DNA from 4 places in the Pectobacterium punjabense genome. Region 3 is predicted to be linked to each of the others. Evidence: predicted binding sites of a transcription regulator. Region 3 holds the regulator's gene; each other region holds the start of a gene.
The links. Region 3 encodes CRP, which controls carbon source genes, mostly activating them, when cyclic AMP is high. Its sites were predicted from a motif close to ATGTGANNNNNNTCACAT; they were not measured.

Region 1: the regulator CRP is predicted to act here: its motif matches at 1,965-1,982, upstream of E2566_RS14265 (ABC-F family ATPase).
Region 2: the regulator CRP is predicted to act here: its motif matches at 2,691-2,708, upstream of E2566_RS02800 (NupC/NupG family nucleoside CNT transporter).
Region 4: the regulator CRP is predicted to act here: its motif matches at 3,461-3,478, upstream of glpT (glycerol-3-phosphate transporter).

Annotation. Positions count from the first base shown of each region.
Region 1 is NZ_CP038498.1:3,128,680-3,136,554, reverse strand. Features, by position in the region: gene E2566_RS14275 (GNAT family N-acetyltransferase) at 415-975, opposite strand; gene E2566_RS14270 (PhzF family phenazine biosynthesis protein) at 990-1,886, opposite strand; gene E2566_RS14265 (ABC-F family ATPase) at 2,004-3,596, shown strand; gene E2566_RS14260 (heme/hemin ABC transporter substrate-binding protein) at 3,654-4,475, opposite strand; gene E2566_RS14255 (TonB-dependent receptor plug domain-containing protein) at 4,487-6,670, opposite strand; gene hutW (heme anaerobic degradation radical SAM methyltransferase ChuW/HutW) at 7,079-7,875, shown strand, end outside.
Region 2 is NZ_CP038498.1:601,957-609,831, forward strand. Features, by position in the region: gene osmY (molecular chaperone OsmY) at 405-1,013, shown strand; gene E2566_RS02785 (DUF1328 domain-containing protein) at 1,162-1,323, shown strand; gene E2566_RS02790 (CsbD family protein) at 1,468-1,656, shown strand; gene E2566_RS02795 (TatD family hydrolase) at 1,770-2,567, shown strand; gene E2566_RS02800 (NupC/NupG family nucleoside CNT transporter) at 2,870-4,147, shown strand; gene E2566_RS02805 (4'-phosphopantetheinyl transferase family protein) at 4,296-5,012, shown strand; gene E2566_RS02810 (TonB-dependent receptor domain-containing protein) at 5,062-7,023, opposite strand; gene E2566_RS02815 (MFS transporter) at 7,121-7,875, opposite strand, start outside.
Region 3 is NZ_CP038498.1:4,260,391-4,268,265, forward strand. Features, by position in the region: gene E2566_RS19380 (hydrolase) at 1-609, shown strand, start outside; gene E2566_RS19385 (YheU family protein) at 611-847, shown strand; gene E2566_RS19390 (phosphoribulokinase) at 972-1,841, shown strand; gene E2566_RS19395 (OsmC family protein) at 1,955-2,362, opposite strand; gene crp (cAMP-activated global transcriptional regulator CRP) at 2,740-3,372, shown strand; gene argD (bifunctional acetylornithine/succinyldiaminopimelate transaminase) at 3,516-4,742, opposite strand; gene E2566_RS19410 (aminodeoxychorismate synthase component II) at 4,863-5,438, opposite strand; gene E2566_RS19415 (hypothetical protein) at 5,715-6,389, opposite strand; gene E2566_RS19420 (2Fe-2S iron-sulfur cluster-binding protein) at 6,402-6,698, opposite strand; gene E2566_RS19425 (hypothetical protein) at 6,828-7,163, opposite strand; gene E2566_RS19430 (hypothetical protein) at 7,390-7,641, opposite strand.
Region 4 is NZ_CP038498.1:4,398,654-4,406,528, reverse strand. Features, by position in the region: gene yigL (sugar/pyridoxal phosphate phosphatase YigL) at 1-715, shown strand, start outside; gene glpQ (glycerophosphodiester phosphodiesterase) at 777-1,862, opposite strand; gene glpT (glycerol-3-phosphate transporter) at 1,938-3,287, opposite strand; gene glpA (anaerobic glycerol-3-phosphate dehydrogenase subunit A) at 3,608-5,278, shown strand; gene glpB (glycerol-3-phosphate dehydrogenase subunit GlpB) at 5,268-6,530, shown strand; gene glpC (anaerobic glycerol-3-phosphate dehydrogenase subunit GlpC) at 6,527-7,738, shown strand.

The DNA.
Region 1 (7,875 bases), 1.1 Mb from region 3:
CTGTGTTGTGCGGGTAGACAAAAAAGAAAGGAAGATAAACAAGAATAGGGGCGCAAGAAAAACAAAAGCCGCCTGGTAGAGGCGGCTTTAGAGATTGTTTACATCACAATCAGAACGGGCTGATGATTGACCCAATACGTTCACAGTAGCTGACATAAACATCTCCCACTCTTTTGAAGAATTTGCTGATTTTACGAAACATAGTCATTTTCAGACTCCTCTAACGGGTTAATTAAGTGTGATGTTCATCACGTTTTTAATGGTAGCGGAGATGAAATTGGATTTCAACATTTTTGTGATGTTAGTCACAAAAATATAACGACTTGGCAAATGGAATGTTCCGGGCGTGAAAAGAACCTGATGCGCGCCCGATAGAGCAGCGAATCAGGTGAGGGAATACACTACGAGGCAGTGTCAGGCGGAATAGTGATAAATATTGTGATCGAACCACTGCTCACTAATCTTCTCGGCCTTTTTTTCCATGTGATGAAAACGGAAACCAAGTCGTTGGGCGACAGCGTTACTGCGTGTATTGGCAGTTGATGCTTTGATGATACAGCGCTCAATGAGGCTGGCATCGACATAGGCTGCTATCAGTGTACTGACGGCCTGAGAAACGATGCCTTTACCTTCGAATTCTTCTGCGATCCAATACCCGATGGTGCCTTCTTTGTTCTTAATCGTATTGAAAGAGACGATGCCCGCTAGCATGTCGTCCCAACGGATGACATACACGGCTGCCGTTTTGGCGAAGAATTCCTTTCTGTTGCCGCGAATGGTTTCACGCGTGTCATCGACGGTCTTGACAGAATCCGGCCAGGGCAACGTCTGCCGCAGACGCGATTTTTCCTGTTGGATCAGGGTAAAAATCGCATCGGCATCGCTTTCTTCCTGTATTGTTAAGCGTAGGTGGGGCTGATGGCTTAATTGATACAATTTATCTGTAAATAACGTATCTACCAGTGGTGCTTCCATAAAACTTCTCCCTTCTAATACTGTAACGTCCCGTCAACGATTGTGACGCTGTGTCCGCCGATCCATGGTTCATCGTTCAGGTAAGTCACGGTAATGCGGCCATCGCAGTGCAGCATCGTGCCCTGTCGAGCCAGATAGCTGAGTGGTGCGGTGACGTTATTGGTAGAGTGCTGCTGGCGAAGCAGCGTTGCCAGACAGGCATTGGCACTGCCGGTAACCGGATCTTCTTTAAGATGGCCGCATTCAATGTAGAACGTGCGAACTTCATAGTCGGCAGGCGTTGCGTTATCGTGCGGGCCATAGATGGCGATGCCGTTGGTCTGGCTGAGGTTTTGCACGGCGGTGAGCGCGTCTGCATCCGGTATGATGTTAAGACAGGTGTCAGCGCTATCGACACGAACCACGAGCCAGCGAATGCCCATCTGTACCGCGGTGGGTGGGTAGCGGTTATCGATAGTGGCGCTATCAAAACCCGTAATGCCGAGCGCTTTTTCCAGCAGCGGCGTGTGTTCATCGTCAAACGGCACAATGGTAGCCTGCGGTGCGTGAAACGCCAGACTCTTGTCATCACCGATATTGATTGGGACTAGGCCAACGCCGCACTGCTGCACTAACTGGCCCGGAGATTTAGGGCGCAATCCTTCTTCCAGCAGGGCATGTGCCGTGCCTAGCGTGGGGTGTCCGGCAAAGGGCATTTCCGCTTCTGGCGTAAAAATACGAACATGATAATCCGCCAGAGGATCGGTAGCAGGCAGGACAAACGTGGTTTCTGACAGGTTTGTCCAACGCGCGATATCCTGCATTTGCGCATCGGTTAACCCATTCGCTTCCATAATGACGGCAAGCGGATTGCCCTTGAAAGGCTGCTGGGTGAAAACATCGACCTGTTTGAAACGACGTACTGTAGGCATCGCATTTCTCTCCTGTATGCGCTATCGATTAAATATTACTCAAAACTAACCGCGATCCTGACGCGCGCTTGTGGCATAATGCGCGCCAAATCACATTCCGACTCGAGTATAAGTGCTGTGTTAAGTACCAACAATATCACCATGCAGTTCGGCAGCAAGCCGTTGTTTGAAAACATTTCCGTTAAATTTGGCGGCGGCAACCGTTACGGTTTGATTGGCGCAAATGGCTGCGGTAAATCTACATTTATGAAGATTCTCGGCGGCGATCTGGTGCCGAGCGGCGGTAACGTCTTCCTCGATCCTAATGAACGTCTGGGTAAACTGCGTCAGGATCAGTTCGCGTTTGAAAAATACAGCGTACTGGATACCGTTATTATGGGCCACGGCGAGCTGTGGGCGGTAAAAGAAGAGCGCGATCGCATCTACTCATTGGCTGAAATGAGCGAAGCCGACGGCTATAAAGTCGCCGATCTGGAAGTGCAATACGGTGAGATGGATGGTTACAGCGCAGAGTCACGCGCGGGTGAACTGTTGCTGGGTGTGGGAATTCCTGTTGAGCAGCACTATGGCTTGATGAGTGAGATTGCTCCCGGTTGGAAACTGCGTGTCCTGTTGGCGCAGGCGCTGTTTGCCGATCCCGATATCCTGCTGCTCGACGAACCGACCAACAACCTGGATATCGATACTATCCGCTGGTTGGAGCAAGTGCTGAACGAGCGTAACAGCACCATGATCATCATCTCGCATGACCGTCACTTCCTGAACATGGTTTGTACGCACATGGCGGACCTGGACTACGGCGAACTGCGTATTTATCCTGGCAACTACGACGAATACATGACGGCCGCGACGCAGGCTCGTGAGCGTTTGCTGGCCGATAACGCCAAGAAGAAAGCGCAAATTTCCGAACTGCAATCGTTCGTTAGCCGCTTTAGCGCCAACGCCTCTAAATCCAAGCAAGCGACATCGCGCGCACGCCAGATCGATAAAATCCAGTTGGATGAAGTGAAAGCGTCTAGCCGTCAAAACCCGTTTATCCGTTTCGATCAGGATAAGAAACTGTTCCGTAATGCGCTGGAAGTCGAAGCGCTGAGCAAAGGTTTTGATAATGGCCCACTGTTCAGCAAGCTGGGACTGATGGTCGAAGTGGGTGAGAAAGTCGCTATTCTGGGTGCCAACGGTATCGGTAAATCGACATTGCTGAAAACGCTGGTCGGTGATTTTGAACCAGATAGCGGTACGGTGAAATGGTCTGAAAACTCAAAAATTGGCTACTACGCGCAGGATCACGAATACGAATTCGATGACACACTGACCGTTTTTGACTGGATGAGCCAGTGGAAACAGGAAAAAGACGACGAGCAAGCCGTGCGCAGCATACTCGGCCGTTTACTGTTCAGCCAGGATGATATCAAGAAGAAAGTGAAGGTGTTATCCGGTGGTGAAAAAGGCCGCATGTTGTTCGGTAAACTGATGATGCAGCGTCCAAATATTTTGGTGATGGATGAACCGACCAACCACCTTGATATGGAATCCATTGAATCGCTGAATATGGCGCTGGAAATGTATGAAGGAACGCTGCTGTTTGTCTCTCATGACCGTGAATTTGTCAGCTCGTTGGCGACCAGAATTCTGGAAATTACGCCAAATAAAGTGATCGATTTCACCGGCAACTATGAAGATTATCTGCGCAGTCAGGGTATTCAGTAAGTGTGTGATACGGCCTCATTATTGAGGCCGTGTTATCTAGGGGATATATTCGTTTTGTTAAGGATAAAATCCGCGATTCAGCGCTTCAACCGCTTCGGCGACGCGCGGCCCCATTCCCAGTAAAATCGCCTGATCGAGCGCGATAATACGCTGGTTTTTCCAGGCTGCGGTTTGCGTTAAACCGGGCACGGCCGCTAGCGCCTCCACGCCGTTTTCCACACTTTGTGTGGTCACCACAACCACCTCTGGGTTCGCCGCAATCATCGCCTCGCCGCCATAAATACGATACTGGCTATGCGTGGCAATATTCTTTCCGCCTGCCAGCGCGATCAGGCTATCTACTACGGTATTTTTCCCCGCGACCTGCGCTGCACCGCCGCCAACACTCAGCAGAAACACAACGCTGACGCGATCTTTTCGCGTTGCTAGCTGCTCTGATACCGCACTGAGCTGCTGAGAGAGACGGGTGGCCAATTGCTCGGCAGCCTCCGTGCGATTGAGCAATGCCCCAGCCTGACGAATATTGCTAAGCAGTTGCGCTGGCGTGCTGGGCGTGCGGGTAAAACGGGCTACCGTTACGCCAGCCTGCTCAAGCTGATTAAGTACCTGCGGCGGGTTGGCATCCTGCCAGGTCATCAACAGCGTTGGGTGCAGCGACAAAATCCCTTCGCTCGTCAACTGCTGCCAGTTGCTGACTTTGGGTAGCGTTGCTGTTTGTGGTGGATAGGTGGTGGTCTGATCGACGCCCACAACGGTATCGCCTGCGCCGAGCGCATAAACGATTTCCACCAGCGAACCACCGGCAATCACCACGCGCGGCTCAGCCGCGCAGGTGAAGGAAGACAGCCCGAAGAGCATTAACACAATAAGCGCCTTCATCATCATGATGCTTAGAATGAGAACGCCGCGCCAATCGCGGTGCTGAAGCCGGATGCAGGAATGCTTTCGTGCGCGGTGGTGTAGCGTTTATCCAGTAGGTTGTTCAATGCCAGCGTGACTTGATACTGATTCTCGCTGCCGAAGGTACTCGTGAATTCCAGATTGGCCGTTGCCCAGCCGCTGTGCTGGACGGCGGTATCTGCCGTTTCATCCTTCGCGCGCGAGGCTGCTCGGAAGTAGAGATCTGACTCCAGCTCCATGCGCTCGAATAACGTGATGTTTTTGAGTCCGATTTTTCCGGTAAAGGTGGGTTCACCCGTACGATAGGTGCTGCGGGTCGGCAGTTCTAGCTCACGACGGATGATGTTGCCGTTAACGTAGGGAGACAGTGGCCAGCCGAGGTATTCCGCATACATTTCCATCCCGTACGTGGTCGCACGGTTGGCGTTGGCGTAGTAGCGGCTGCTGCTGTTCGTGCTGCCAGAACAGACCGCGTTACCGGCACAGTTCAGCGTGGTGATGTAGTCTTTGGCGCGTGAGTGATAAATAGCGCTGTCCAGCAGCCAGCTCTCATCTTTATAGCGCATGCCGACTTCATAGTTATCCGACGTTTCCGCCTTTAGGTTGGCGTTGCCGTAAGTGGTGCTTCCGCCTGCCGCCGTGTCGTAAAATTTATGTGTCAGGGTAGGGTAGACATAACCTTGCGCAAAGGAGGCGCGCAGTTGGATATTGTCAAAGCCGGAATAGCGCAGGCTGCTGGCGGTGACTAATGTGCTATCACTTTCTTTCGCGGCCGCGGACGTACTATTGTTCGGCCTTACCATACCGTTCATTGTTATTGAACCTGTTTTTTGTCCTCCGTAGGAGAGCGACTCAACCCAGTATTGGCGTGCACCCAGCGTCCATGTCCAGTCCTGCGTTATTTTCCATTCATCCTGTGCGAACAGCGCCCAACTGTTCTGCCGCCAGTGGTTATTGGATACCGAGCTGGGGTTGACTGACAGGGATACGGGGAGAACAGGAGAGGCAAAGCCGTTGACATGAACATCAGAGAAGGCATTTTGCTTCACGACATCGGAGAGCCATTGTCCCCCAGCGATCAGCATGTGTCCGGCTAATGGCGTGATATCCGCCTGTAAGGTTAATCCCCGGCTGGTCTGCTTGTCGTCGGTTCCCGTGCTCATCGCCATTTTGCCTTGATAAAGCGCCATGCCTTCATATCTGAGCGGATTACCGCTCTGTGACAGATCGTTACGGAATTCGCGTTTGATATTTTGCTGATAGGCATCCAGATGCAGGTTTTTCAGCACATCGCCGCCGATCTGCCAGTCATAAAACAGGCCGACCTTCTTTCTTTCCAGTTCAGGAATGCGCACGCTGAAGCTGTCGTATTCATCCGAATCGGTGTAGGTCTGCGTGCTGAGTTTGAAGCTGTCCAGCGACAGGCCGAATTTATGATCGTCAAGGCGATAGCCGAGCCAGGCGGACTGGCCGCTGTTGCGGAAATGCGTATCCGGTAGGCGCCCATCCGGCGTGCTGCGGTTGCCCTGATCGCTATAGCTGCCGCTGAGGCGATAATCAAAATTACCGATAGAGCCGTAGGCTAAACCTGATTCCTGCCAGCCTGCGGTTGCACTGTCATAAACGGCTTTGATTTTTCCGCTCAGCGGCTTGTCTCCGCCCTTGCGGGTAATAAAATTGATCACGCCACCGATAGCCTGTGAACCATATAATACCGAATGAGGACCTTTTACCACTTCGATACGTTCGATATAAGAAGGATCAATTAATAATCCGAGGCTGTAATTAGGTCCGGCGCGTTGATAAGTGACTTCTTGTCCGTCAATTAACACTAAGACGCGTGAGGCTTCTTCACCGCGAATACGTATTTGTTTACGGCCTGCTAATGCGGTGTCGGTAATATCGACGCCGGGAATATCACGCAGCGCTTCGGCAATAGAATCACCGGTATATTTATTCAGTTTTTCATTATCGACAACCTGCATCGTGACGGGACTTTCCCATAAATTCTGTTCCGTTCTCCCTGCGCTAATAACGGTTATTTCATCGCTGTTTGTCGTCGTATAGCTTGAGGATAAATTATTTATGGATAAATCGTTTGTAGCTGCACTAATTGCGCCGCTATAAATAGCAGGCAGCATAAATAGCGCCCAGCGTGTGGCCTTTTTATTCATGGCTTCTTCTCTGAAAGGTTAATGATTCTCATTAACATTATCATTTGGGCGCAAGGGGTAATAATTAAATTTAAATGAATTCTTTAAAATGTGACGCCAATCTCATTACTTATTAAATAAGGACTTGCAATATTTCATTGGTTGTAAAGTTAACGAACTTTAATGTAGTGGTTTTTGTTTTCATTTATTTAACATTTAAAAGTGGTGTGGCGGATTAATACTATGAAAATAATGAAAATTAACCGTGTTTATTAACTCGGTAAATTTTAAACAAAATAAGCAAATCGGTTAATTTAAAGAGAAAATGATGCGGAAAGAATAACCCGCCTCCTTTCTGCCCGTCGGGCAGGTTGCCAAATAAAAATAATTATCATTTAATTTATTTTATTGATTATTTGGGGGCCGTTAATGAACATCGATTTGACGCCGTATTATGCCGAGCCCGGTGAGCAACCTTTTGGTGCCCGACGTATGGCAATGCCTTGGCGCAACCATGTGCCACTTTCACCAGAACACATTCCAGCCGGTTGGCAGGCGCTGAAGCAGCAAACATTGCCTGCTCGTAAGCGCTTGCTCTATCTGCATATTCCTTTCTGTGCCACGCACTGCACGTTCTGCGGCTTTTACCAGAACAAACTGCGTGATGACAGTACCGCGACCTATACGCGCTATTTGTTGCAGGAATTGGCGATGGAAGCGGACAGCCCGCTGCATCAGTCTGCGCCTATTCATGCGGTTTACTTTGGTGGCGGTACGCCAACGGCGCTGGCAGCTGATGAACTATCGCAGATCATTCGCGCAATCCGCACCTCTCTGCCGCTGGCTCCAGACTGTGAAATCACGGTAGAAGGGCGGGCGATGGATTTTGATGATGAGCGGATCGATGCCTGTCTGGATGCGGGAGCGAACCGCTTCTCCATTGGGATTCAGACGTTTGATACCCGTATTCGTCAGCGCATGGCACGCACCTCAGATAAACAACAATCAATTCGCTTCCTTGAGCGACTGTGTGAACGCGACAGGGCGGCGGTCGTATGCGACCTGATGTTTGGCCTGCCGGAACAAACACCGGAAATCTGGCGCGAAGATCTGGCGATCGTCAGCGATTTAGCGCTAGACGGCGTCGATCTGTATGCGCTTAATCTGTTACCAACGACGCCGCTGGCGAAAGCGGCTGAAAACCAGCGTGTTGCACTGCCTGATGT
Region 2 (7,875 bases), 1.1 Mb from region 3:
TTTAGGCCAAAAATGCCGGGTGTTTTTATTTTTAAATGATTTAAAAATCAATGTGTTATTTTTTTATTTCTCTCTGCTTCCTTTCTCGCCTCGGTGCAACAGACAAATCTGAATTGCTGTGCATTTCCCCTTGCTCCCCTGTGATTTCTCATTCTGTAGGCTATAGTTAACAGCGTGTTAACTGATTTGGCTCGTTCAACTGTTAATGCAATTTAAGTTGGTTCATTATTTTTATTTGTTTCGCTTTTGCAATTCAATACTCTGATTTTTTATGTAGGAAGAGAGAATCATCGGAGTATTGGCAACGTCATTATCACCTTGATTTGCTGATGACTGTGCAGGCGTAAACGTGACCCGGGTCAGTTATTTCGGGTTTACAGAAAAGCATAAGAAGGAAGACATCGATGAAAAAGACCAAATTGACACAATCGCTGATCGTAGTTGCCCTGAGTTCGATTCTGGCTGGTGGTGCAATGGCTGAAGAAACGTTAGGGCAGAAGGTAGAGCGTATCGCGGATACAACTGGTGCAAAAATCGATAGCTCCGCTAATAAAGCGTCTGGCTACATGAGCGACAGTGCTGTCACGGCAAAAGTGAAGAGCGCGTTGTTGGAAGATAAATCAATTACCAGCAGCGACATTTCAGTCGAAACATCAAATGGCGTCGTTACGGTGAGTGGCTTTGTCGGCAGTCAGGCACTCAGCACCCGAGCAGTGGAAATAGCCACGCAGGTTGAGGGCGTCCAATCTGTTAGCGACAAACTTCAGGTTAAAGATAATCAATCACAATCGGTTGGCGCTTACGCCGATGATGCCGTAGTAACGAGCACGATTAAGGCCAAACTGTTGGCGGATGATATTGTTCCGTCTCGTAAAGTGAAAGTCGAAACGCAAGAAGGCGTTGTGCTATTGAGTGGCACAGTGGATAACAAAGCGCAGTCCGACCGGGCAGAGAGTATTGCGAAGGCTGTTGACGGTGTGAAAAGCGTCAAAAACGACCTGACAGTTAAATAATAGCTATTTCACTCGGGGTTATCCGTTATCGCGGGTAACCCTACTTAATCCGCACAATAAAACACCACCTGTGGATACGCAATCAGGACGCACGACGCGCGTCAGGATGACCACCATGATTCTTCATTTTGTCTGGTAAGGAGAGCGTATGTTTCGTTGGGGCATTATATTCTTAGTTATCGCACTGATCGCGGCAGCACTGGGTTTCGGCGGGTTGGCCGGTACGGCAGCTGGCGCGGCGAAAATCGTCTTTGTGGTCGGTATTATTCTGTTTCTGCTTAGCTTGTTCACCGGTCGGAAACGACCGTAGCACAGCGCATTATTTTATCTAAATAATTGTCATGCAGAGCACACAGCCGCGCCACGCGGCTGTCACATTTTACCGGCACACTAATCCTTTACCGATACTACTCGTGTATTTGCTGCATTTCGACAGTTTATCAGGAGGTTTATGATGAATAGCGATATCGTTGTTGGCAAATGGAAACAGTGGAAAGGGAACTTTTTGGCGCTGTGGGCCGATTGGTTTGACAGCGACTGTGCCTGGCTGGAAGGAAGTAATGATTACTTGTCCGGCGTCTTACAAGAGGGTTACGGAAAAGCCCACGAAGAGGTATCCTCAGAGAAAACCACGTTACACTGAGGCTTCACCGCAACGACAAGTCCGATTCTGCCATGATGCTTTGGCAGGATATGACTTGTGTGTCGATTAGGTTGCCTCATCTGACGGGCTTAATCTTAGCGGAGAGAAGCGACGTGCCTTCTGAACGACATCGTTTTATCGATACCCACTGCCATTTCGATTTTCCCCTATTCTACGATGATGCACCGGAAAGCTTGCGTCTGGCGCAAGACGCTGGGGTTGAACGCATCATTATTCCTGCGGTGGCTTCTCAGCATTTTGAGCGCGTATTGACGCTTGCTCGCACCTATTCTTCGCTTTACGCCGCACTTGGCCTTCATCCACTTTATATTGCTGAACATCAGGAAAGCGATCTGCTTCGGCTAGAGGATGAACTAAGCCAATTGCCCGCAACGCTGGTGGCGATCGGTGAGATTGGCTTGGATCTCTATATGCCGGAACCGCAGTTCGAGCGACAGCTTGCTTTCCTTGAGGCGCAGCTTAGATTGGCGAAAAAATACGATCTCCCAGTGATTCTGCATTCGCGGCGCAGCCATGACCGACTGGCACAATTACTCCGGCGTATTGATGTGCCGCGTACTGGTGTGGTTCACGGCTTTGCGGGCAGCCTGGCGCAGGCGGAGGCCTTTATCCGGCTGGGTTACTACATTGGTGTAGGGGGAACCATTACCTATGACCGAGCGAATAAAACACGTCAGGCAATCGCGCAACTGCCGTTAGAACGGCTTTTGCTGGAAACGGATGCCCCCGATATGCCGATGAGCGGTTATCAGGGGCAGCCAAACCGGCCTGAACGTATTCCCTGTGCGTTTCAAGCGCTGTGTGCGCTGCGCGCAGAACCGCCTGAGGAGATAGCGGAGGCGCTCTGGCAGAATTCGCTTAGGCTGTTTGAGCGGCTCACTCCGGCGTAGCACGGCTACTGTTACGCCACGATATTCCCCAAAGCGGAACGACGCTCTGCTTCCGCTTTTTCTGTTATTTCTGTGCGACAATAGGCAAAACAGTCATTTTGATTTCATATGCCGACCATTAAATTGTGACGTAGATCACTATTATGTGTTTTGGGCTGTTCGATGTTGTATGTATTTGTGACATAAATTAGCGACCTTCACGGGCCACTCTTTATAATCGGCTCACCAGCGCGTGCTTACCGTTCTGGCGAAACGATTTTTATTATGCTTTCACTTTTTTCACGCGTTATAGGGAACTTCACATGCAACTCGTTATGAGTCTCATCGGCATGCTTGTTCTGATTTTTTTCGCGGTTATGTTGTCCAGTAACCGTAAAGCGATCAGATTGCGTACCGTAGCCGGTGCTTTCATTCTTCAGATCGGTATCGGTGCCTTGGTGCTATATGTACCCGTCGGGCGCAAGATTCTGGAGGGCATGACGGGCGGTGTAGCAAACGTTATCGCCTACGGAAATCAAGGCGTGTCATTCATTTTTGGCGGTCTGGTTTCCGACAAAATGTTCGAGGTATTTGGCGGTGGCGGGTTCGTTTTCGCATTCCGTGTATTGCCAATTATCGTCTTTTTCTCTTCCCTTGTGGCGGTACTGTATTACATGGGCGTGATGCAGTGGGTCATCCGCTTATTAGGCGGCGGATTGCAAAAACTGCTGGGAACGTCCCGTACTGAATCGCTCTCTGCAACCGCTAACATTTTTGTTGGACAGACAGAAGCACCGCTGGTGGTGCGACCATACATCGCCAATATGACGCGCTCAGAATTGTTTGCGGTGATGTGTGGTGGGTTGGCATCGATTGCAGGCTCTGTGATGGCAGGTTATGCCCAAATGGGCGTGCCGTTGGACTATCTAATAGCCGCGTCCTTCATGGCGGCACCGGGTGGGTTACTGTTTGCCAAACTGATGGTGCCGGAAACGGAAAAAACGCACGATCATGATGAAATGGGGGGCTTTGTCGATGGCGACGATCGCCCTGCTAACGTCATTGATGCGGCGGCAAGCGGTGCGGCTTCTGGGATGCAGTTGGCGCTGAATGTGGGGGCGATGCTGCTGGCTTTTGTCGCTTTGATTGCACTGCTTAACGGTATTTTGGGGGGGATCGGTGGCTGGTTTGATTACCCGCAACTGTCAATGGAACTGGTTTTGGGATGGATATTCTCACCTGTTGCTTTCTTAATCGGTGTTCCATGGCATGAAGCGACCGTTGCGGGTTCGTTCATTGGGCAAAAACTGATCGTCAACGAGTTCGTCGCTTACATGAATTTCAGTGAATATCTGAAAGCAGATGACGTGGTGCAGGCCGCTGGCTTGCAGGTTCTGTCGGATCATACCAAGGCTGTGATTTCGTTCGCGCTGTGCGGCTTTGCTAACCTTTCGTCTATTGCTATTCTTATTGGAGGTTTGGGCAGTATGGCACCGACTCGGCGTCAGGATATTGCCCGCTTTGGTTTGAAAGCGGTTGCGGCAGGTACGCTTTCTAACCTGATGAGCGCCTGCATCGCAGGGTTCTTTTTGGCTCTGTAAATGTAACCAGGCATTCTTGCAGTAGCGAGATGATGGGCGGCGAAAGTCGCCCATTGTTCGTTTTAAACCCTACGTTTTTCAGGGTTTAAGCGTGATCTACGCGATGTTTACTGAATGTGGGCGCGATTGCTTGCCTGAGTGGAGTGACATGCTTTCTGCTTTTATTGATGATGTTGAATGGATTACTTTTCCACGGGCAACGGACGGTGCCGCCTACCCAGGTATTACTGCTCGCTGCCATTTCCATTCTTCTGCCTATGATGATGCACTTTTCGCTGAGGCGAATATTCCTTTTTCTGATGCGCTAGAGCGTGCTGTACCGAAACGGCGGGCTGAATTTTTGGCTGGACGTTATCTTGCCAGACATGTGTTGAATAAGTTGGGTCACCCCGATTTTGTTCTGCATAGTGGGGAGGATCGTTCGCCGCAATGGCCGGAAAACATCGCTGGTTCGCTGAGTCATAATAAAGACAGCGTTCTTTGCGCTGCACATGTGCGTAATGACGAGCTGTCGTGCGTGGGGGTTGATATCGAAGGGTTTATATCCGACGAGCGTGCGCAGTCGCTGTGGCCCGGAATCATTGGTGACGAAGAGTTCCAGTGGTTTCTGGAGCGGGAGGAGTCGTTCTGCTGCCTGCTGACGGTAAGTTTCTCGGCAAAAGAGAGCCTGTTCAAGGCGCTTTATCCGCAGGTTCGGCACTACTTCGATTTTCTGGATGCCAGACTGGTGGCGCTGGATATCACTAAACGCGAGTTTGAGCTGGAGCTGTTGACCGATCTGACCCCCGTTTTTTACGCCGGACGCCGCTTTAAAGGTGCGTATCTGCTGAGAGAGTACGACGTCACTACCTTTCTCTGCTGCTAAAAAAGCCCGCGTTAGCGGGCTCCGAGTCATTCATTAGAACGTATTGGTATCAGAACTTGTAGCTCACGCCGCCGTATATCGTCCGCCCAGACAGGAAGTAGTCGTTGTTGGTTGCGACGTAATCCCGTTTTTCGTTGGTCAGGTTAGTGAGTCCTAATTTCAGGTCCACATTTTTAACTGGCGTATAGGTGGCACCGATATCCACGGTGTTGAAGCCACGTGTTTTGCTGACCTCTTTATCAAACAGATATTGATTGCCGGTGTATTGGTAAGCAATATAAGTCGATAGATTATCTAACGCCTGCCAGTTCAACTGCGTGTTAACCGTATTTTTTGGCGTTTGCTTCAGGCGCATTCTGGTGGTGCGATCTTCCGCGTCGACAATAGTCCAGTTAGTGGTCCAGTTCAGGTCATCTGTCACATCGACCCAGAATGAAGTTTCAATCCCTTGAATTCGCGCTTTATTCACATTTTCATAGGTGAGGCGCGTCGCGACTCTGTCCCAGGTCTGAACCTGAATCATGTCTTTAATATCGTTATTAAATAAAGTAACACCCGCGCCAAAGCGCTCGGCTTCATAAGCGGTGCCGACTTCATAGCTGATTGACGTTTCAGGCTTCAAATCCGGGTTACCTACCGTCTGGCAGCGGCCACGGCAGGCGGCAATCGCGTACGATTCCGATGATTGTGCAATTGAGGGGGCTTTAAACGCTTTGCTGACGCCGCCTTTTACCACCCAGTTGTCGGTGAGGCTATAGGTGGCGTAAGCGCGCGGGCTGAACTCTGTACCGTAAGTCTCATGCTTATCGACACGTCCGCCGAAGGTTAATGCCAGATCGGATAACTTGAATTCATCTTGCAGGAAGAGTGCACCCTGACTCACGTCAATGGTGCCGTTGGGCAAGTTCATACTGTGTTTCAAGGAAGTGAGGCGATATTCTCCGCCACCAGTCAGTAGATGATCGCCTAGATAGCCAGAGACCTGTCCGTCAATCGTATGGTTATCCTGCGTAATGTCGGCTTTGCCATTATTGAGTTGGGAATTATCCATCAACTCCACATTTTCATAGAAATAGCGCAGACGCGTATCGACGTTATCCCAACTACCGTTGTGCGTTAATCCCAGTCCCAGACGCTCCATTTTTTGAATGTTACGCACAGCTGCACCATAGTTGTTCCAACGTACGTCACGGTCGTCTTTGGCATATGTGGCGTCGAAATCCAAGCTCTGTTGATCATCAATCAACCACGTTAAATTTCCCATCACGCTGTAATTATCACGTTTTTCCAGTGCATCAGTATTCCGATTTACCGACTGTTCAGTTTTCCATGCATCGCGCTCTCCGCCATCGGCCAGCAGGCTCCCCAGCAGCGTGTTTTCTATGAGTGGTCCGCTGATATAACCATTCAGACGGTTATGGTCACCACCCGATCCTTCCATTGGCGATGTAATGTTATAGCCAATTTCGCCTTTTAGTTCGTTGCTCGGTTGGTTCAGAATGACGTTAATGACACCGCCCAGTGCATCGGCACCGTACAGAGAGGACATCGGCCCACGGATCACTTCAACACGCTCGATTGCTGAGATGGGAATTGCGCTCAGATCGAAATCATTACCCATATTTCCAGCAAGCGCATCACGGGAATTAACCCGACGGCCATTGATGAGTAACAACGTATAGTCCGCTTTCATACCGCGGATCTTGATTTCGTTACGACCATAACTCGTCGACGGATTGATGTTAATGCCCGGTAGCTTTTTCACCGCGTCGGAAATGTTATTCACCGACATCTTTTCCAGCTCGGCACGCGTGATGACAGAGACACTCGCGGGCGCGCTCAGCGTGGTGTGCTTCGTCTGTGTTGCTGTCACGACGATTTTTTCATCTGCCGCGTTTTCTGCCTGCGCAAGTGCAGGCAGTGCCAGTAATCCCGTCATCAGCAGGGCGTGATACACCTTGCTGTGTGGGAAATGATGATGTGAAAAACGACTTTCCGGTTTTAGCTGCATGTCAAAGACCCCATCAAATAGTAGAAAAAAACATCCCCGTAAGTAACTCACAGTGTTGTGAGTATTGCCGACCCACTCGTTGCGTGAGTCGATCGGTTTATTGCCCAGTCACCTGTGCTGACTGGCGTGCTGCCGTTCTCCGGCCGCGTTCAGCCAATTGCGGAATCAAGCGCATGGTCAGCAGCATGGCGACCAGCGCAAATACGGTGCTGGCCACGGCAAGCTGTGAGAACCCGTCAATTTTCCCCTCGGCGGAGGTGCTCAGATAAGCGGCTGAGGCAACGCTAGCAAGCCCTGATGCAATGTTGGCCGCTGTTCCCTGATAGGACATAAACGCGGCGCGCTGATGCGGTAGCGGAATACCTGCGGTAATCGCCAGCGTGCTACTAGAACGAGCCGCACTCAGCGCCATGAACAAGGGGAACATCAGATACAGAGAGAGCGATAAGGGCAACGCAAAGCCACAGAGAATGACAACCGCCAGCAGCAGTGTCGTTACTATGATTGTCTGGCTGGCATACCCACGATCCAACAGGTTGCCACACAGCTGCATGGTCACCATGCTTGCCAGCCCGCCACAGAGATAGAGCAGGGAAATATCATCCCGAGGGAAAGCGAGGTTGAACTGAAAATAGTTGGAGAAATGGGGGATCAGCAGGAAATGTCCGAACATTTGTAGCGAAATCACCGTCAGCCCCAATAGGAAAATGGGCGATGCCAGCAGGTCTTTTAATACCGAAGCGGGCGCTGTCGTGGGTGACGAACCTTGCTGAACCCGGTGCATCGGCGGCATTGAAGGAAAAAACCACAGCACTAACAGCGCCAGTAGCAGGCCGCCCAGGCCGAAGGTAT
Region 3 (7,875 bases):
ATCGGTGTTTCTCTCGGCGGAAACATGCTGGCCTACCTGCTCGGTCAGCAGGGTGAAGGCTGTTCCCTGTCCGCCGCCGTCATCGTTTCCGCGCCGTTGATGCTCGAACCTTGCAGCCGTCGGATGGAACAAGGATTCTCCCGCGTCTATCAGCACTACCTGCTGCGCCTGTTGAAACAAAACGCCAGCCGCAAGCTGGCAGCTTACCCGGACACGCTGCCGATCCAGTTGCCGCAGTTGAAGCGAATCCGCCAGTTGCGCGAGTTTGATGACGTCATTACCTCCCGTATCCACGGCTTTCACGATGCCACTGACTACTATCGACGCTGTAGCGCGCTGCCGCTGTTACCTCAAATACGCAAACCACTGCTGATCATCCACGCAAAAGACGATCCTTTTATGACGTCAGAGGTCATTCCCGATCTGTCGCAGTTACCGTCTAATATTGAGTATCAACTAACGGAACACGGCGGGCATGTTGGCTTCGTGAGTGGTACGTTATTGAAACCGGAAATGTGGCTGGAACAGCGCATTCCCAACTGGCTTAGCCCATTCTTGGACCACGCCGCCGATCCTTCTTCAGGAACCACTTTTACTCAGGAACCCTAGCGTGATTATTCCCTGGCAACAGCTCGATCCAGAAACGCTGGATAACATCATCGAATCTTTCGTGCTGCGTGAAGGCACCGATTATGGCGAGCAGGAACGTTCGCTGGCGCAGAAAGTAGAAGATATCCGTAGTCAGCTCCAATCTGGCGAGGTCGTTTTGGTGTGGTCTGAGTTGCATGAGACGCTAAATATTATGCCACGCGGGCAGCTCAATGCAGGTGGACATGCTCCTTATTGAGCATGGTGAAAGACGTGAAAGAACGCGCCAAACATGCTAACAATGGGAACCATTACGTCATTTTTGAGAATGTGCGCAGGCTTTCAGCCTATGCGCGCATCGCGATCACGGAGTCACGCGCCTTATGTCACATCAGCATCCGATTATTGCGGTTACTGGTTCCAGCGGAGCGGGAACCACGACAACCAGCTTGGCCTTTCGTAAGATTTTCCAGCAGTTCGATCTACGTGCAGCCCAGTTAGAAGGCGATAGCTTTCACCGCTATACCCGCCCGGAAATGGACATGGCGATCCGCAAAGCGCGTGATTTAGGGCGCCACATCAGCTATTTCGGCCCAGAAGCGAATGATTTCAGCCTGCTAGAACAATCGTTTATCGAATATGGTCGACATGGTCGCGGCCAGACGCGTAAATACCTCCACACCTACGATGAAGCGATTCCCTATAATCAGGTTCCCGGGACATTCACACCGTGGGAACCCATGCCGGAACCTACCGATATCCTGTTCTACGAAGGGCTGCATGGTGGTGTGGTCACCGAACAAAATGATGTGGCACAGCATGTCGATTTGCTCGTCGGCGTAGTACCGATCGTCAACCTGGAGTGGATTCAAAAGCTGATTCGTGACGTCAATGAACGCGGTCATTCGCGTGAAGCGGTGATGGATTCTGTCGTCCGCTCCATGGAAGACTACATCACCTATATCACGCCGCAGTTTTCTCGTACGCACATCAACTTCCAGCGCGTACCCACCGTGGACACCTCTAACCCGTTTGCCGCCAAGTCAATTCCTTCACTGGACGAAAGCTTCGTCGTCATTCACTTTCAGGGGTTGGATAATATTGATTATCCCTATCTGCTCGCCATGTTGCAGGGGTCGTTTATCTCCCACATCAATACGTTAGTCGTTCCCGGCGGGAAAATGGGGCTAGCGATGGAGCTCATCATGGCACCGCTGGTACAGCGGTTAATCGAAGGGAAAACGATAGAATAAGCATCAAGATACACGGGGAGACCACAGGGATGAGGCCTCCCTACGGGAACCTCCCCCTATGTTTCCCCTAATAACAGGCTTAAGTGACCAGAATGAGTACCCAGAGAAAGGGATTATTCCAGCACTCTAATTTCGTGACTGTGCGTCACCTCGACGGCTTTGCCCAGCATCAATGCCACAGAGCAGTATTTTTCCGCTGACAGGGCAACAGCTCGCTCGACGGCTTTATCGGTCAGCCCTTTTCCCGTCACGGTAAAATGTAGATTGATATGGGTAAATAAGCGCGGCGCTTCAGAGCGGCGCTCCGAGGTTAATTTCACCTCACAATCCGCCACGTCATTGCGACCTTTTTGCAGAATCGACACCACATCAATCGCGCTGCATCCCCCTACGGACATCAACACCATTTCCATCGGACTGGGCGCTTTATCGCCGGAATTACCGTCCATCAATACCTGATGCCCTGATGCGGATTCGCCCAAAAACGTTAAGCCTTCAACCCATTTTACCCGAGCCTGCATGATGCCTCTCCACTAAAAATTTTTTGAAAATTTATACCGTTACTGTACAAAAACCAGCGTTAATCAGAGCTTTGTCATGCTGAAGCGAGACAACACAAGACACATCCTTAAAGCTGTGTTAAAACGAAAATAGAATAGACCTTTTCTGGACAAAGCCAGAAACGAAGAAGATGATGATGACGTAGCCAGACATACCCAGCCACGTTTACGGTGCGGCAAGGCAGCAACCGGAAAATCAAGGGTACAGTGGTTCCAGTATATTCCCTGACGTCATTCTGACTAGACTGAATTTTATTTTTTTAGCAGTTAAACACGCCGTACAGGGAACTCTGACCCCTGTAATTTGCGCAGTGAATTACAACAGAGGATGATAGCGAATGGTTCTCGGCAAACCGCAGACAGACCCAACTCTCGAATGGTTCCTTTCCCATTGTCATATCCACAAGTATCCATCGAAGAGCACGCTGATTCACCAAGGTGAAAAAGCAGAAACGCTTTACTACATCGTGAAAGGCTCTGTCGCAGTGCTAATCAAAGATGAAGAAGGCAAGGAAATGATTCTTTCCTACCTCAATCAGGGCGATTTTATTGGTGAGCTCGGCCTGTTTGAAGAAGGTCAGGAACGCAGCGCCTGGGTTCGGGCAAAAACCGCCTGTGAAGTGGCTGAAATTTCCTATAAAAAATTCCGCCAGCTCATCCAGGTTAACCCGGATATCCTCATGCGCTTGTCTGCGCAAATGGCAAGCAGACTTCAGGTTACCTCTGAGAAAGTCGGCAACCTCGCCTTCCTTGATGTGACCGGCCGTATCGCCCAAACATTACTCAACCTGGCCAAACAACCTGATGCCATGACGCATCCAGATGGCATGCAAATTAAAATTACCCGTCAGGAAATTGGGCAAATCGTTGGCTGCTCGCGTGAAACCGTGGGCCGCATTCTGAAAATGTTAGAAGACCAGAACCTGATCTCTGCGCACGGTAAAACGATTGTCGTTTACGGCACTCGCTAAATCCCTGTCGCTGTACCCTACCAACAAAAAAGCGTGAAGCCTCTGCTTCACGCTTTTTTTATGGCGAGCTTCCTGCTCACCACCCTACGGGTCGTTGCTAACGCAACGCTGAAAAACGTTCCCTACGTTTTTTTATGGCGTAATCAGTTTGCTGCGTTAACGACCTGCGCGACGGCTTTAGCGAATTTCGCCATTCCCTGCACAATATCGTCTTCATCAATAATCAACGATGGCACAAAGCGGATCACGTTCGGCCCTGCCATCAAAACCATCAGTCCCTGCGCCGTTGCAGCAGCCAGGAACTCTCCCGCGCGGCCATGCCACTGCGGTTTCAACTCGGCACCCAACAGCAGCCCCATCCCGCGGATTTGCTCGAATACGCCGTACTGCTGGTTAATTTTCTCCAGTTCACTGACAAAGCGCTCGTGACGAGCCGCTACGCCCGACAGTACTTCCGGCGTGTTGATAATATCCAGCGCTGCTTCCGCCACCGCACAGGCCAGAGGGTTACCGCCATAAGTGGTACCGTGCACCCCAACCGTCATGGCTGATGCGATCTCTTCTGTCGTCAACATCGCGCTAATCGGGAACCCACCGCCCAACGCTTTAGCCGTTGTCAGGATATCCGGCGTAATACCATAGTGCATATAGCTGAATAATTTACCAGTACGCCCCATCCCGCTCTGCACTTCATCAAACACCAGCAACGCTTTATGTTGATCGCACAAGTCACGAACGCCCTGCAAAAATTCAGGCGTAGCGGGGGTAATTCCGCCTTCACCCTGAATCGGTTCCAGCACGACCGCACAGGTGTGATCGTCCATCACCGCTTTAACCGCAGCGAGATCGTTGAACGGAACATGCACAATATCGGCAGGCTTAGGCCCGAAACCATCGGCATATTTAGGTTGTCCACCAACTGAAACGGTGAACAGCGTGCGACCATGGAATGCATTGTAGAAGGCGATGATCTTGGTTTTATACGGACTATGGCGTTTAACCGCATAGTGACGCGCCAGCTTAAATGCGGCTTCGTTAGCCTCTGCACCAGAGTTAACAAAGAACACGCGATCGGCAAAAGTGGCATCGATCAGTTTGCTGGCAAGGCGTAGCGCAGGTTCATTCGTGAAAATATTGCTGGTATGCCACAGTTTTTCGCCCTGCTGCTGTAAGGCGTTAACCAGCGCCGGATGGCAGTGACCGAGCGCCGTGACCGCGATACCACCGGAGAAATCGATATATTCTCGGCCATCCTGATCCCAGACGCGGCTCCCCTTACCTTTCACTGGTACAAACTTCGCGGGTGCATAAACCGGCAAAATAACCTTATCGTGGGTATCCCGTGTCACTGCTTTCTGCTCTGCTGCCATTTGCTGCCTCACTCTGCTGTCCATTACGTCAGAAATGAAAATATAGTCAATAAATATGCATAAAAAATCAATCGCAGGCAATATTAAATCAGCCGATGAAGAAAATAACTTTCTATACGATTAAATTTTAAGGAAATTATCCAAAAGCTGATGCCCTTGCTGGCTGAGAATGCTCTCAGGATGAAACTGCACGCCTTCCAGCGGCAATGAGCGATGACGGACTCCCATAATCTCGTCACGCTTCCCTTCATATTCGCTCCAGGCGGTAACCTCAAAGCAAACGGGTAGCGAAGCGGGATCAATGATGAGCGAATGATAGCGGGTAACCGTCAAAGGCTGGGCCAACCCGGTGAAAACACCCGTATTGTTGTGCACAATTGCTGAAGTTTTGCCATGCATCACTTGCCGCGCCCGCACCACCCGCGCGCCGAACGCCTGCCCCATCGCCTGATGGCCAAGACACACACCCAAAATAGGCAACTTATCAGCAAAGTGACGAATAGCCGCCAGTGAAATGCCCGCCTCGTCTGGCGTACAAGGGCCAGGAGAAATCACCAACCGCTCGGGCGCAAGCCGTTCAATCTCGCGCAGCGTCAGTTCATCATTACGCTTCACCACGACTTGTGCGCCAAGCTCACAAAAGTATTGATAAAGGTTGTAGGTAAAGGAGTCGTAGTTATCGATAATTAGCAGCATATTGACTTAATGTTATGATAAATATTAGTTATTTAAATTAATCCTACTCTTGATATCCACAATAATACCCGAAAATTATGCCAATGAATTTTTCATAGACGCATGCAACACTGATTATTGTATCTGCGTATAGCTAGAAGCATGGCGAGAGGTCGATCTTAGTTGCATCCAGAGGCGTGTTAGAGGGCAGGAAGCAGAGATTCCGAGTTAAATGTGCAGAATCCCTACTTTAGCTAGATATTGATTAGATTAACGAGCGCGAGCTATTAACGATAGCTAAGCATCATCCAAGATAAAAGTTATAGGTACCCGATAAAAACCATCAACAAAATCAGGTCGTAGTTCAGCAACTGAGGTATCTGGCTTTGCCCCATATAGCTCGATTGCTTTATCTGTCAGGGTAGTCGTTGTTACCGCTTCTTTCGCATTCGACTGGAATACACCGATCGATGATAAATAATCCAAGGGAAAATTAAACCGATAGACACCAAATTTATTTCCCTCCCTAATGATAATATCCATAGGATTCATCACCTTCTTTCCTTTTAAAGACAATTTAGGGATGTAGGTAATGAACTCGACAGGTGCTTCATCTCTAATTTCGGCCCACGTTAAGTTGCAGCTCTCAGTCGCAGAAGCAAGCTTTCCTTTAGATTTGAAAGCATCAGAAAGGCATAAACCCACTTTGCTCCCGGTTAAAGGCTCCATCGTAGACTTACGGATAACGTTGATAATAACTTTTACAGCACTCTGTTGTGTTGATTTAACAGAATTGCATTGACCTTTTTTAAATACAAACTTATCCAAGCGTTCATTAATATCATTTACGTTATTAATTAACACTGCATTTATTACTGTAAGTCGCTCGCCAGTTTCACTATTTACTCTATATGCCAAGCTACAAAGGCTGAATGCAACACCGGATAAAATAAAATCCCTTCTGCTAACCATTATTCAACCCTCTTATTCAACCAAGTCAGCTTCAGCATGAGACATTATTGTCATATCTGATGTAGGATATGTTGTACAAGATAATATAAATGTTCCTCTCTGAGTTCCATCAAGGAAAGATTGATCGCTATCATCATAACTTCCAAAGATCACCCTACATGCACATGTAGAACACGCTCCAGCCCGGCAACTGTAGGGAAGATCTATTCCAGCTTCTTCAGCAGCATCAAGTATATATTTATCATCAGGACACATTATTTCTTGGGTGCCGCCGCTGCAACTCAAAATCCGTATCTTGTATGAAGCCATAACTCATACCATCCTTTTAAATTTACTAATTGAATTTTTCCAATAAACACATTAAAAAAATTATGAAAATGAATATAAAAAATTAACAAGATTATTTTTTAAAATACAGTGAAAAAAATAATTTTAAAATTAGAAATCACACATCGCAACGCCACCTTTACATTGTGCAAGACAACTCTGAAAGTTCGTACTTCCATAATCACCAGGCATATCTAATAGGTATGAACATTCGGCTATACATCTATCGGTCAGGGATAGTGAATATTTTTCGTCGATAATCATTTCATTCGATTTTTTACTTTTAACAATACACATCTTTTGATTTTGTGTTTGTATAAAACTGACTTTCCCATTAATAAGGTCAATAGGAAGGGGTTTATCATCTGAACTGATCGCTTTACCTGAAAATAAAACAAACGACAAAATCAATGGGAATAATACCAACAAGGGAGGGGATTTTAACATAACTCAATCCTTTAAAAGTATGCTAATTAATGTTTCTAATACTTGGTTTTTTATCTTCCAATAACCAAAATAATTTAGGCAAAAAATACATGCATTTATCGCAAAAATCCAATCAATACTAAAATAATTAGTAAAGAAATCAAGATCTTTTTCTTTTATCTATCACGTGCCATTTAAAAAATGGCACAAAACAATAACAAAAAAAGGAAAGGAAATAACAAAAAAATCACACATCCGCATCTTTATTTACATAAACTGTAAAGCCATCTGGTTTTAAATCTGGATGATCAATTGAAATATCATTTATAACCTTACCCGTTAACGTATAAATTAAGTGCCCGGCAACATGCCGACACTTTTCATACTCCTCCTGAGGCAAAGAGCTTTTCAGCACAACTAACTCTGCTTTGATTTGCTCGATAAGAACAATTGATTTTTCAATTAAACTTTCTGCGATCTTTTTATCTGAGATGAACATTTTACGATCCTAGTAGCGTGTCTGAAAATGGCTTTCATGCATCCTAATAATGCTACCTTTCGTAAAATTAAGGGTCAATAAAAAAATAATTTGTCAACAAAAAAATATGTACGAAAAATATTTACACAGATAAACGCTAACAGCCTGTCAGCCACTTCCTTATGTTTAGTTTTTTTATCGCTTCACAGCAGAAGCAGAAATATTCAGAGGGACAGCGTCTCTACAAATAGAGGA
Region 4 (7,875 bases), 140 kb from region 3:
GCTGCTGACGGAGAAAGGGATTCACTTTGTGTTCGCTACCGGAAGGCATCACATGGATGTCGCGCAGATCCGCGATAATCTCGGTATCAGCGCGTTTATGATTACCTCGAATGGCGCGCGCGTGCACAACTCGCAGGGTGAGCTGATTTTCAGCCACAATCTGGATCAGGATATTGCCCGCGACCTTTACAGCGTCGTACATAATAACCCCGATATGCTGACGCACGTTTACCGCGATGATGAGTGGTTTATGAACCGTCCGCGTGCGGAAGAAGAGCGATTCTTCAAAGAATCGATCTTTAAATACAAGCTGTTTGAACCTGCACTACTTGAGACTGATGGCGTCAGCAAAGTGTTCTTTACCTGCGATTCCCATGAACAGCTGCTGCCGTTGGAAGAAGCGATCAACGCGCGCTGGGGCGATCGCGTCAACGTAAGCTTCTCGACGCTCACCTGTCTGGAAGTGATGGCGGGCGGCGTGTCTAAAGGCCACGCGCTGGAGCAGGTGGCGAAGATTATCGGCTTCTCGCTCAAAGAGTGTGTCGCGTTTGGCGATGGCATGAACGACTACGAAATGTTGTCGATGGCGGGTAAAGGCTGCGTGATGCAGAACGCGCATCAGCGCCTGAAAGATTTACTGCCAGATCGTGAGGTGATTGGCTCTAACGCGGACAGCGCGGTGCCGAATTACCTGCGGGAATTGTTTCTGAAGTAATCCGTATATTCTTGAACCGATGTCCCATCGGGCATGCGGTGCTCGATGGGAAAGCTGAACTTCAGCGCGGTTTTTTCAGGAAATCGACCGCTTTGTCGGGAAAATCGGTGAACAGGCCGTCAACGTCTGCCTGACGATAGAGAATATCGTAGAGCCGATCGATATCGTTGGCGTACGCCGGTAGCCGGTCTGCCCTTGCCGTAAACGGGTGTACCTGAAGTTTATGCTGGTGGGCTTCCTTCACCATGTCGGTAAAGGTGATGTGGTCAGGCGTCGCCCCTTTCTGGACGAGCATGTGGTAGTCCGGGCCGATACCATCGGCATAGGTCGCAATCTGTTTCATTGCACCGGGCTGCTGCATCCAGTCGTAGTTGTAATTCACCCACGTTCCATCGGCCTGTTTCTCGTAGGTTTCATGCCAGTTGGTATAGGCGATCAGTTGAATCAGGTTCAGATCCATCTTCATTTGTGGCTGCAATTCGGTTTTGATGCGTTTTAACTCTGCAACATCAAACGATTGTAGAAAGACCTTATCGCTTTTCTTCGTATAGCCATATTGCTTCAGCACGGCCAGCGTTTCGCGGGCAATGTCTTTCCCTTCCTGATGGTGAAACCATGGCGCTTTGATTTCGGGGTAGAGGCCGATGTTCTTGCCAGTTGAGTGATTCAGACCCTGAATGAATTCAATTTCTTCCTGAAAGGTATGAATACGGAAATCGGATTTCCACATCGGAAAGCGGTTCGGGTAGCTCTGTACCTGCTTGCCGTCTTTGATGTCGAATCCTTCGGTGAATTTCAGCGACCTGATCTCTTGTAGAGTGAAGTCGATAGCGTAAAAGCGTCCATCGTTACGGGCGCGTTGCGGAAAACGTTCTGCCACATCGGTAACGCGATCCAGATAATGGTCATGCAGGACAATGAGCGCGTTATCTTTGGTGAGCACCAGATCCTGCTCCAGATAATCGGCACCCTGCGCGTAGGCCATCGCTTTCGCCGGAAGCGTATGCTCAGGTAAATAGCCGCTGGCACCACGATGGGCAATGACGATTTTATCGGTTGATGAAGCGGAAGTGCCAGCGTGACTAACAGCACTAAAGGAAACGGAGAGCGCGAGGGCGGAGAGTAGGGATGTTACGGTAACGTTCATGCGATCAAACCTCTTTCTGTTGAGAGAAAGGCGGCGTCATCAGGACGCCGCCAGAGGGATGCTTACAAGAGCGGGTTAAGCGCGGTTGGCTAACTCGGCTTTATGCTTTTTCTCATTCAGCATAACAACAATTAGCAGAAGTACCGCCATAATGCTGCCGCCGATCATCACCATAAAGCCGCCGTCCCAACCGAAGAAGTCAACGGTATAGCCAACGATGGCGCTGGCGGCAACGGAGCCACCGAGGTAGCCAAACAGGCCAGTGAAACCCGCTGCGGTGCCGGCTGCTTTCTTCGGTGCCAATTCCAGCGCGTGCAGGCCAATCAGCATAACCGGTCCGTAAATCAGGAAGCCGATGATGATCATACACGCCATGTCCACACCCGGATTACCGGCTGGGTTCATCCAGTAAACGATGGTCGCTATCGTGACGAGTGCCATAAAGAACACGCCCGTTGCACCACGGTTGCCTTTGAAGACCTTATCAGACATCCAGCCGCACAGTAGCGTGCCCGGAATACCCGCGTATTCGTACAGGAAGTAAGCCCAAGAGGATTTATCCAGCGCGAAGTGCTTCACTTCCTTCAGGTAAGTTGGTGACCAGTCGAGGATGCCGTAACGCAGCAGGTAAACGAAGACGTTGGCAATAGCGATGTACCACAGCAGTTTGTTCGGGAAAACGTACTGCATGAAAATCTGCTTAGCCGTCAGTTCCTCTTCATCTTTTTCATTGTAATCAACCGGATAGTCGTTTTTGTACTCTTCGACTGGTGGTAGACCACAGGATTGCGGGGTATCACGCATTAAGGCAAATGCGATGAGTGCAACCAGAATCGCGGCGAAGGCTGGCATGTAGAGTGCGGCTTTCCAGTCGTTAAACCAGGCCATACCCAGCAGGAACAGCAGAGGTGGAAGCCCGCCGCCGACGTTATGAGCACAGTTCCATACTGACACAATGCCGCCACGTTCTTTCTGCGACCACCAGTGAACCATGGTGCGCCCGCACGGTGGCCAGCCCATTCCCTGGAACCAGCCGCACAGGAACAGAAGGACGAACATAACCGCGATGCTTGATGTTGCCCACGGCACGAAGCCCATGAACAGCATCACGGCGGCCGCCAGAATCAGACCGGCAGGCAGGAAAACCCGTGGGTTGGAACGGTCAGATACCGAACCCATGATGAATTTGGAAAAGCCGTAGGCGATGGAGATACCGGACAACGCAAAGCCAAGATCGCCGCGCGAGAAACCCTGCTCAATCAGGTAAGGCATGGCCAGGGTGAAATTTTTACGTACCAGATAGTAGGCGGCGTAGCCAAAAAAGATCCCCATGAAAATCTGCCAGCGTAGGCGGCGATAGAGGGGATCGACACGATCCTGCGACACGCGTGGCTGGTGGGCTGCGGGCCTAAAAATACTCAGCATAGATATCTCCAATGCGAAAAAAAACGATAGCTTTTTTGTTCTATTACGAACGTTATTGTAAGGGGATAGCGTGCAAATGAGTGTGATTCATGACGCTAATGTTACACTTTTATGAAACTGTGACGATTTTTGCGCTCATGTTAACAGAATCGGAAAATTACACAGTGTGGTTTTAGTGATGTAAATCACACTTATCGTTTTTAAACTCTCATTTATTTTCGTTTAGTGTTCGTTTTTGCTCTTTATCAAACATTAACCCTCCTTTTTGTGTCCCAATAGCAACATATATACCCTCTATATCCTCCGCCTGGAGCGAGAATATGATGCAAAACACTGGGAACTGGCGTGAAACTGACGTGGTTGTCATCGGCGGTGGTGCGACGGGGGCGGGTACGGCACGGGATTGTGCCCTGCGTGGACTGCGCTGCCTGTTGCTTGAACGCTATGATATTGCGACCGGTGCGACCGGGCGTAATCATGGTTTATTACACAGCGGTGCCCGCTATGCGGTAACCGATGGCGAATCTGCCCGCGAATGTATTGAAGAGAACCAGATTCTCCGGCGGATCGCTCGCCATTGCATTGAACCTACCGATGGCCTGTTTATCACCTTGCCGGAAGATGACCTCGGCTGGCAGACGCAATTCATTACCGCTTGCCAGCAGGCGGGGATTCGCGCACAGGCGATAGACCCGCAGGAAGCGCTTAGGCTTGAGCCGGCGGCAAACCCTACATTGATTGGCGCGGTTCGCGTGCCAGATGGCTCTGTCGATCCTTTTCGCCTGACGGCGGCCAACATGATTGATGCCTGCGAGCATGGCGCGGAAGTCCTAACCTATCATGAAGTTATCGGGCTGATTCGTCAGGGCGATCGCATTACCGGTGTGCGCGTTTTCGACCACAAAAAAGGTGTAGAAACAGAAATCTATGCGCAGGTGGTGGTTAATGCTGGCGGTATTTGGGGACAACAGATTGCGGAATATGCCGATCTGCGTGTGCGCATGTTCCCGGCAAAAGGCGCGCTGTTGATTCTTGGACACCGTATCAACAACATGGTGATCAACCGCTGCCGTAAACCGGCGGATGCCGACATTCTGGTGCCGGGCGATACCATTTCGCTGATTGGCACCACCTCAACCCACATCGACTACGATCAGATCGACAATATGCTGGTGACGCCTGCCGAGGTGGAAACGCTGATGCGGGAAGGCTCGATGTTGGCGCCGTCGCTGGCAAGCACGAGAATTCTACGCGCCTATGCAGGCGTGCGCCCGCTGGTTGCCAACGATAGTGACCCTAGCGGGCGTAGCGTGAGCCGCGGCATTGTGCTGCTTGACCATGCCAGCCGTGACGGGCTGGAAGGGTTTATTACTATCACCGGCGGCAAACTGATGACCTATCGCCTGATGGCTGAATGGGTGACGGACGCTATCTGTAAAAAGCTGGGTCATGACGTCGCGTGTTCGACGGCGCAGACGCCGCTGCCCGGCTCAGAATCGCTGGAAGAGGTGAGAACAGCCCCCCACGCCCTGTCAGCTTACCCTGCGGCAAAACCGCTCTCTGCGCCACTGCGCGGTTCGGCGATCTATCGCCACGGTGAGCGTGCCGGGCGAATGCTGTCCGGTGAACGTTTGGATCGCAGTCTGGTGTGTGAATGTGAAGCCGTGACGGCAGGGGAAGTGCGCTACGCCGTGGAATCGTTGCAGGTGAATAACTTGATTGATTTGCGTCGGCGTACTCGTGTTGGCATGGGCACCTGTCAGGGTGAGCTGTGCGCCTGTCGCGCGGCAGGTTTGTTATGCCGCCTGGGAACCGCGACGCCAGAGCAGTCGCTTACGCAGCTCAGCCAGTTTTTGAACGAACGTTGGAAAGGCATTCGCCCCGTCGCATGGGGCAATGCGCTACGCGAAAGCGAGTTTACCAGTTGGATTTATCAGGGACTGTGCGGCCTGACGGCCAGCGACAGTCAGGAGGATCGTCATGCGCTATGACGTTGTGATTATCGGCGGCGGGTTGGCGGGGCTGACCTGCGGCATTCGCCTGGCGGAGCAGGGAAAACGCTGCGCAATTGTTAGCGCTGGGCAGAATGCGCTGCATTTTTCTTCCGGTGCGCTGGATTTACTTTCCCATCTTCCTGACGGGCAGCCCGTTAGCCAGCCGCTTGAGGCACTGGGTGCGCTAGCGAGCCAGGCTCCTCATCACCCTTATTCTCGTATGGGGGCGGCCGCGATTGCCGCACTGTTGCCACAGGTCGAGGCGTTGCTGGAACGCAGCACTATCTCCCTGTTGGGCAACCATCAGCAGAACCACTGGCGTATGACGCCGTTAGGTAAGTTTCGTGCATGCTGGCTAAGCCCGGTTGATGGCGTAATGCGTGGTCTGCCGGATTCCCGTTTTGGCGACAACCCGCTGATTGCCGGTATTGAAGGCTTTCTGGATTTTCAGTCTCGTATTGTGGCCGGCACGCTTCAGACGCAGGGTATTGCGGCGCGCAGCGATGAGCTCAAGCTGCCCGTGTTGGATCGGTTACGTCAAAACCCCAGCGAATTCCGTGCGGTAAACATCGCCCGTGTGCTGGATCGACCAGAAAATCGTGCGGCGCTGGTGGACGAACTGTCGCTTCTGGCCAACGGTAACGATGCCATCATCATGCCTGCCTGTCTGGGATTGGATAGCCCCGAGATCGTGCGTGAACTCGCTGATGCGTTAGGTAAACCGGTGCTGCTGCTGCCAACCTTACCGCCGTCAGTACTCGGGTTACGTTTGCATCAGGCGCTGTCGCAGCGTTTCCGTCAACTGGGTGGCATGGTGATGCCGGGCGATCGCGCGGTGCGTGCATCGCTGTCTTCGCAGGAGATTGCCGTTCACAGCCACCATCACCGTGATATCCCGCTACGGGCGAAGTACGCGGTGCTGGCGAGTGGTAGCTTCTTCAGCAACGGGCTGGTGACGCAGTTCGATCGGGTGACTGAGCCGGTCTTTGGGCTGGACGTTCGGTTTGCAGAGCAGCGTGAGGGCTGGAGCCAGCAGGATGTGTTTGCGCCACAGCCTTATATGCAATTTGGTGTGATTGTCGATGAACATCTGCATCCGCGTATCGGGGGAGAAACGGTCAACAACCTGTATGCGATTGGTGCGGTGCTGGAAGGGTTCGACCCTATTGTACAGGGATGCGGAGCGGGGGTTTCCTTGCTCAGTGCGCTTCATGTTGCCGAACAGATTTTGAAGGAGGGCAACCCATGAGCCTGCTTAGCGATAACAGTTTTGAAGATTGCATCAAGTGTACGGTCTGTACCACGTACTGTCCGGTTTCGCGTGTGAACCCGCTTTACCCTGGCCCGAAACAGGCTGGGCCAGACGGTGAACGTCTGCGGCGTAAAGATCCGGCGCTGTACGATGATGCGCTGAAATACTGTACTAACTGCAAACGCTGTGAAGTCGCCTGCCCGTCAGATGTCAAAATTGGCGACATCATTCAGCGTGCGAAAGCGACGCACAGCAGCCACAAGCCGACATTGCGTGACGCGATTCTGAGCCATACCGACTTCATGGGGTCGATTGCCACGCCGTTTGCGCCGCTGGTTAATACGGCTACCAGCCTGAAGCCCGTGCGCCAACTGCTGGATAAAGCGTTGAAAATTGACCATCGTCGCCAACTGCCGAAATATTCGTTCGGTACTTTTCGGCGCTGGTATCGTCAGCAAGCGGCAAAGCAGCAGAACTATGATGAACAGATCGCTTACTTCCACGGCTGCTATGTGAACTACAACCATCCACAGCTGGGTAAAGATTTGGTTCAGGTCTTTAACGCGATGGGCATTGGCGTCCAGTTGCTGAATAAAGAGAAATGCTGCGGTGTGCCGCTGATCGCCAATGGTTTTCACGACAAGGCTAGAAAACAAGCGCATGCGAATATCACATCACTGGATGAGGCGATCAATCAGAAATCCCTGCCGGTGGTCGCGACGTCATCCAGCTGTACGTTCACGCTGCGGGATGAATACCCGCACCTGCTGGGTGTGGATAACAGCCACGTGCGTGATGGTGTCGAACTGGTGACGCGCCAGCTTTATCGCCTGTTGGAAGAAGAAGGGCGAACGCTGCCGCTGCGTAAATTGCCGCTGCGGGTGGCGTATCACACGCCCTGCCATCTGGAACGTATGGGCTGGACGGCGTATACCTTAGCGCTGCTGCAACGTATTCCTGGTCTTGAACTGGTGATGCTGGATTCCCAGTGCTGCGGTATTGCAGGCACCTACGGTTTTAAAAAAGAGAATTACGCGACCTCGCAAGGGATTGGCGCTCCGCTGTTTCAGCAGATTGAAGAGAGCGGCGTCGATATTGTGGTGACAGACTGCGAAACGTGTAAATGGCAGATTGAGATGTCGACCAGCAAACGGTGTGAACATCCGATCACACTGCTGGCGAGGTCATTGGCGCAGCCAGAGTAACAAACAGCAGGGGAGCAAAACGGGCTGTTCCTCAGTCCGTATTGAGAATAAGAATTTATCGCAAAAAGCACTTTACAACTGCGAATGATAATGATTATTATTGCTGTGCGTTCCGGGGAACGGTGTCATATGCCTGT